Regions from separate parts of the Paenibacillus azoreducens genome, predicted to be linked through region 2. Evidence: riboswitches for the same ligand, from Rfam matches in the RefSeq annotation. Region 2 holds a riboswitch; the other holds the start of a gene.
What was found. A riboswitch is a leader RNA that binds a small molecule or an ion and turns the genes downstream of it on or off. The one in region 2 is predicted to bind thiamine pyrophosphate.

Region 1: it holds a riboswitch for thiamine pyrophosphate, as region 2 does, so the genes downstream of both, L6442_RS02455 (ABC transporter substrate-binding protein) here and thiD (bifunctional hydroxymethylpyrimidine kinase/phosphomethylpyrimidine kinase) in region 2, are expected to answer to the same signal.

Annotation. Positions count from the first base shown of each region.
Region 1 is NZ_AP025343.1:579,851-583,267, forward strand. It holds gene L6442_RS02450 (thiamine-binding protein) at 1-208, opposite strand, end outside; gene L6442_RS02455 (ABC transporter substrate-binding protein) at 271-1,308, opposite strand; TPP riboswitch at 1,467-1,578, opposite strand; gene L6442_RS02460 (GerAB/ArcD/ProY family transporter) at 1,949-3,040, shown strand; gene L6442_RS02465 (spore germination protein) at 3,037-3,417, shown strand, end outside.
Region 2 is NZ_AP025343.1:3,864,890-3,868,306, forward strand. It holds gene L6442_RS16985 (AraC family transcriptional regulator) at 1-460, opposite strand, end outside; gene L6442_RS16990 (LysE family translocator) at 490-1,074, opposite strand; gene thiD (bifunctional hydroxymethylpyrimidine kinase/phosphomethylpyrimidine kinase) at 1,181-2,002, opposite strand; TPP riboswitch at 2,278-2,377, opposite strand; TPP riboswitch at 2,467-2,565, opposite strand; gene L6442_RS17000 (DinB family protein) at 2,697-3,203, opposite strand.

The sequences.
Region 1 (3,417 bases), 3.3 Mb from region 2:
TGCCGGCTTCGACCAGCGCCGTATGCATGCGGCGCACAACGTCAAGCAGCTCCTCCAGTTCACCTTCCATTGTCGTTTCAAGCGGATGTACCTCATATTTTACGCCGGATTGCTGAATGACCTCGATCGCACGGTCCACATAAGGAATGGAATCCTCGTTGTTTGGAGTTTTGGGAATTACCTGAATGCTAAGCAGGGTATGTGCCATACCTGATCACTTCCTTTTCTTATAGTATGATTGCTGCTGAAACGTTTGGGATAGCGAGCGCTTTACGGCAAAAAGTCATTGGTAAAAGCCTTATCGACATCAAGCGGTTTATCGAGCAGCTTATGCTCGTACATCCAATCGGAATATCCTTTCCAAACCTGCTCTTTCTGTTCGCCCCAACGCGCTGCGTCGTCCTGGTATTTCGGGCTAAGCCATTTTTGGCTGGCGATAACGAGATCTTTGTCGAGTTCAGGTACGGCTTTGAGCAAAATATTAGCCGCATCCTCCGGATTTTTGATCGCATATTCGTAACCTTTGGAAGTGGCGCGCATAAAGGCTTTGACCAGCTCAGGGTCCTCCTGAATCTGCTTCTCATTTGTCACGATGACCGGCGTATAGTAATCCAGCTTATCCGAGAAGTCTTTGACATACATCATATCAAGCGGCTCGTTGCGAAGCTCTGCTTCAATCCCGGTCCAAGCGTAAAAGATCCAAGCGAAATCGATGTCGCGTTTTACCGCCGTAAAGTAATCGGCTTCGCCCATATTGACGAATTTGACCTTGTTTGCATCCGCCTTGTCGTTTTCCATGATCGAACTGATTACAGCCTGCTCGACAGGCGATCCCCATCCGCCATAGGTTTTGCCTTCAAAATCCTTCGGCTTTTTGATGTTACGGTCAACCGGTGCGGCAAAACCGGAGGTGTTATGCTGGATAACCGCCGCAATCGATACCAGCGGCACACCTTGCGTCCGCCCCTGGGTTACATTCTCCTGGATGCTGACGCCGAACGGAACCTTGCCCGATGCCACCATGGCATCCGACCCGCCGGCACCAGGCTGCATGATTTCGACATTCAGTCCTTCTTCTGCGTAATATCCTTTTTCTTTGGCGACATATAGCCCCGTATGATTCGTATTTGGCGTCCAATCAAGAACGACCTTTACATCCTTCAGCTTTTCGGGTTCATTTTCGCCTACAGCGGAGGATGTTTCACCAGAGGTTTTACCCGCGCCGTTTTCGGTGGCCTTGCTGCCGCAGCCTGCTACCAGAATGAGCAGCAGGGTCAGCAGAAGCAGCCCGATTTTCTTTGTTTTCATTGCTTTTCTCTCTCCTTACCAGGTTTCTCCCCTTCATTTGGCGGCAGAATCGTTGATCCGTGTCTGAGAAATGAACGATAAAATCTTCAGTAATTCTATCATTCAACAAAAAAGCGCCCCGCATTCGGGACGCTTAAGGCGCAAGATGGGCATGGCTGTAGCCATGACAAATTGTTTCCTACGCTGGCATTACCCAGATCAGGTTTAAGGGTCAGTATCTTGAAGGGATACAATCTCAGCCGGCCGATTCCAGCACCCCGGTGATTCTTATGAAGTTGATGGGTTTTCAAAGTGTATTATAGCCTTACCTTTGAAAGAATTCAATCCATTCCCGCTTCCGGACCATAAATAAAAAGTATCTGTAGCCGTTCGGCAGATGGAGATTTCAGGTTAGATCAGCTCGGCGCCAAGTTTCTTGACCCGTTCAAGTCCCGCTTCCAAATCATCAACATGAAGTGTTTCGGGAAAGACCGAAGCTATCCGTACAGGATGAAGTATAAATGTTGTAATTTATGCCATTCTAAGGAAATGGAAGGCGTCGGATTTCTTTCCGATACTCTCAGTACTTTTGCTACGCAAAAGCGCCTCTGAGAGGCGTCGGACTTCTTTCCGATACTCTTTGTGGGGTTATTTCAGGAGGATGAGGAAAATTAGAACGAATATTTCGTTTTTGCAATCGATCATGATCATGATGCTGAGTACGGGTCTTCTGAATCATGTCATCGTTATTCCTATATTGCTGGACGCCGCCAATCGTGACGCCTGGATTTCGGCCCTGCTGGCATGCGCGCTTTCGCTGGTCTGGATTATTGTACTGCATTTCGGAATTACCAAACTCAATCAGAAGCATCTGTTTCAGTATCTGGCGAAAGCTTACCATCCTGCTCTAAGCTGGATTCTCGCGTTCTTTGCGGGCATTTACCTATTTGCGATATGTTTGCTTACGACCAGGGATACCGTATATTGGATCCATCTCACCTTTTCCCCTGAGACGCCCATACTGGTCCTCGTTCTCGTTTTTCTCTTGATCTCCGCGTTAAATGCCTATTTTGGAATCCACTCCATAGCCAATACGGCAGGTGTTTTATTGCCTGTTGTCGTTGTTTTAGGTTTCTTTGTCATGCTGTCCAACACGCCTCACAAGGATTACACCTTGCTGAAGCCGATACTTGAGCATGGAATGCAGCCGGTATGGAATGGGGCCGTCTATGTAGGAGCGGGTTTTGTCGAAGTATTTATCCTCTTCTTTTTTCAGCACTATATCAAGTCGCGTTTGTCTTATCTTTCCTTTATGATCATGGTCCTTCTCTTGCTGGGTCTCACCATAGGCCCGTTAATCGGCGCGATTGTTGAGTTCGGCCCGGATGAGGCGGAAAAGCTCCGGTTTCCGGCATTTGAGGAATGGAGGCTGTTGACGATCGGCCGGTACATCGAGCATATGGATTTTTTCAGCGTCTATCAATGGTTTAGCGGCGCTTTTCTGAGAATTTCCTTGAGTATGTTCCTGATACTCGAAGTTTTCCAGGTTCAGAGCAGGAAGGGGAAATTTTGGATGCTGGGAAGTATGTTTGCGGTCATTGTAGTCCTCACAACCATTCCCTTTAGCGATTATTATTTTTTGAAATTGTTGTCTTCTTACGTGCTTCCTTATTCTTTATGGGGAGTGCTCGGTTTTTCCATCATTATCGCCGGGCTGATCGCTCTGGCTCACCGAAGGGGGAATACAGCATGACGCAAAAACATTGGGATTCATTCAAACAGTATGAGGATGCGGCTGCCAGAATGTTTGGTTCAAGTGCCGACATCATACAACAGGTTATCTCTTTGTCGGGTGCAGAGGTGCATCTGGTTTACTGCCAGGGATTATGCGATGTGAAGAAGGTGGAGCAATACATTATTCCGGAATTGAAAAATATCCCTGAAGATATCCTTCGCTCGGATGAACTGAATCTGCAGCAGAAGGTTCCGTTTCACATGGAGCCCCTGCCAATGGACAAGATGGAAGAGGCGATGAAAGAAATCGTGCTGGAAGGCGATCTTCTTCTGGCTTTTACGCCAATGAATCTTCTCTTTTTCGCGAAGGTGGCCGATCCGCCCAAACGCCAGCCG
Region 2 (3,417 bases):
TTTTTCTGAACGCGCTGCTCATTTCAATATGAGAAAAATGATCCGCAAGGTTTAGCAGCAATTCGCTGCAGAGAGCTTCGTCTTTACCGCTAAATACCGCATGGGCCAGGTTTAATAAGCTTTGCTCAAGTCCACGATGATACACGACGGGAGAAGAGAACTTGACCACGTCTTTTTTCCCGACCAGCTCCAAAAATAAGGCAGGTTTGATATACACCATAACGTAATCAATGCCTGTTTTATCCTGCGACCTTCCATCATGGACTTGTTCCGGATGAAAAAGCATCACCCCGTTTTGATAGGACGACTGAAAACTTCCATCCAAATGATACTGCTGGACGCCGCGTAAAGTGACGCCCAGAGCATATTCCTCATGGCTGTGTTTTGCATATTGAAATTCAGATAGACTCGCAGACAGAGCAGTAATTCCTGCCGATTTTTTGTAAATAAATTTGTCCATATCCATCTACCTCATCCATCTACTTCTGATTATTTCAAGATTCCCGATACCTCGACTGCTGAATAAACCAATAGTCCGGCTAAGACCATATTCGTAACCTTTTGATATTTTTTCAAAAATCTTTTAAACACCGTACCAAAAAATGCCCATGTGCCAAATGCCAAAAAGGCAATGATGGTAATCACGATAACAAATATCAGCAAAATAAACGACGACTTATAGTAAGGCATAACATAGCTTGGAATGACTGTCATTGTAAACAGCCAAATCTTAGGATTTGCGAATTGCATCAGGAATCCTGAGATAAAGGTGGCAGCTTGGCCCGACGTCTCCCCCGATACGTTCATTTTGTATACTTGATAAGCAAGGTACAGCATATAAAGGCAGCCGATAATCTGCATAAAAACCAATATTTTCGGCAAAATGGATGCCAGCATACTATTGAGTAAAACGGAAACAGCCAGCAATATGCCAAAGGCCGCGCTTGCACCCAAAATGTACCGAAATATCTCTTTGAACCTGGCATGATGCGCTATGGACAAGATCGCAATATTCGTCGGCCCAGGCGTAAATGTAACAATAAAGCAGTAGATCAAAAAAGATGTAATGTTCATAAAAATACCTCCTGTATTCTTATGAATGTTACTCTTTTCCGTTCTTACCCGTATAGTACAATATTGCAGATTTGCAATGCTACACCGCTAATATTTGAGTTTTAAATCATTGTCGAGTTATCCCGGTTTCCTTCTTTAATCCATTTTGGTACAGCTCATAAAAATGATGCGTTGGCCCATGCCCTTTTCCAATCGATAAGGAATGCTGTATCGCGATCGTCACATACTCCTTTGCTTGTCGCACCGCTTCCTGCAATCCGAACTCCAGCGCGAGATTGGATGCAATTGCGGATGAATAAGTGCAGCCTGTGCCATGTGTATTTTTTGTTTCGATTCGCTGCGCGTCAAACGCATAAAATTCATTCCCGTCGAACAATATATCCAGCGCGCTTCCTGCAGCATGACCGCCTTTGACCAGGACATTTTTACAGCCCATTTCATGAATCGCCATCGCCGATTTTTTCATATCTTCGACATTGCGGATTTCCATGCTGGAGATTTTTTCGGCTTCAGGGATATTAGGAGTTAGCAGGTCGGCTATCGGTATGACCGTCTTGATTAGCGTGTCTATTGCATCCGGGTTCATCAGCGGGCAGCCGTTTTTCGCATACATCACCGGGTCAATAACGATGTTGGCGGGAGCATATTGTTTTAGCTTTTCTGCTACAGCTTCCATGCATTCGGGCTGCGGGAGCATGCCTATTTTCACGGCATCCACTTCTATATCCTCAAAAACGGCATCGATTTGTTTTTCAATAATATCCGGCCTGATGTCCTGAAGGTCAATGACCCTGCTCGTATTTTCCGCTACCACCGACACAATGACGCTCATTCCAAAAACGCCATGAGCCGAAAAGGTTTTTAAGTCGGCTTGAATTCCGGCGCCCCCGCTGCAATCCGAACCGGCAATACTGAGTACTTTTTTCATGACCAAAACTCCTTTTCCGTTTGAAATTAAATAACCCCGCAAAGTGAAGCCTATGCTTCGATACTTATTCCAAATACTTAGCGGAGACCCAAAAAACTTGTAAATTCTATAAAATAAGAAAAACGTCTATCGACGTATTTTCATAGAAGACAGACCGCGCTTAGAGATAGTTTTTCTTGCGATTATAGAATTGTTCAGCTTCGCTGAAAATTTATAAATTCTATAATCTTAAAAAAAGCCCTTGTCCAATTTTGGGCAAGGGTAAAACAACATAGATCCAAGTGTCATTTGCTTCCCTACGCCAGTATTAACTAACAGGTTCAAAGGGTCAGGTTTTAACCTTCTCAACTGCGAACAGTCCCCCCGCAAAACAAATAGTCATATTCAGTTTTAGCTGATTGAAATAAAAAAGAGCGCTTCCCCAGGTTCATTGAAAGCGCTCTAATCAAATACATATAATAGACGTATGTAAATGATTTGCTTCCCTACGCCGGTATTAACCAACAGGTTCAAAGGGTCAGGTTTTACCTTCTCAACTGCGAACAGTCCCCCCGCAAATGACTATATATATTACAACACGCGTATTTTAAAAAGTCAAACTGGAAGATTCAAAATCCAATTCTCCGCATCATCCTTGGTTTCAAAAACTCTAAATTGATTAGATGTATCATTCAAGATTGGGAAAGGCCGATGTTTACTTAAACCCATCTATAATTTCATGAATTTGTTTAATATGTCTTTGTTCATGCAAGTAAAGTGATTTAACCCATTCAATCAATAACATCTCTTTAAAGACTGGATGCATTGAATGTCTTCGACTTAACGCTGATGGATCTTCGAGCGCGTTTAACATGTCAAATAACTTCTGCCTGGAATGATTGAGTTTTGCAATGATTTCTTCATATTCCAAAATATCATCCGTTGGTTTTGCGATGTCAGGAGCTTCTAACTTTTTACTTCGATCAAGCAGAAAATCTAATGGTTTATTTTCTATAAGTGAATCTTCTTTGCTCTTTAATCCTCTTCGTATTGCCGCAACATATAACTCTTCTGTTCTAGACAGATGTTGACATACCTGACTTATACTCCAGCTGGATGAGTCTTTCTTCGTGTTCAATTCGTTTTCACTCAATCCACTAAGTATTCCTAGTAACTCGTTTCTTGTTTCTTTTAATTCGGGAATGATTTCTTGAAGTTCCATGGAAAACGCCCCTTTTTTAAGATTTTAGAATTTATAAATTTTCTTGCTACGCTGAACAATTCTATAATCGCAAGAAAAACATCCGCTAAATGCGGTCTGTCTTCCTAGAAAGTACGTCGATAGACGTTTTTCTTATTTTTTGCGTGTATTTCATATAACCTCCGTACGAGTGGCACCAAATTTAATTTTTTATGTATTCAAGACCTATTAATTT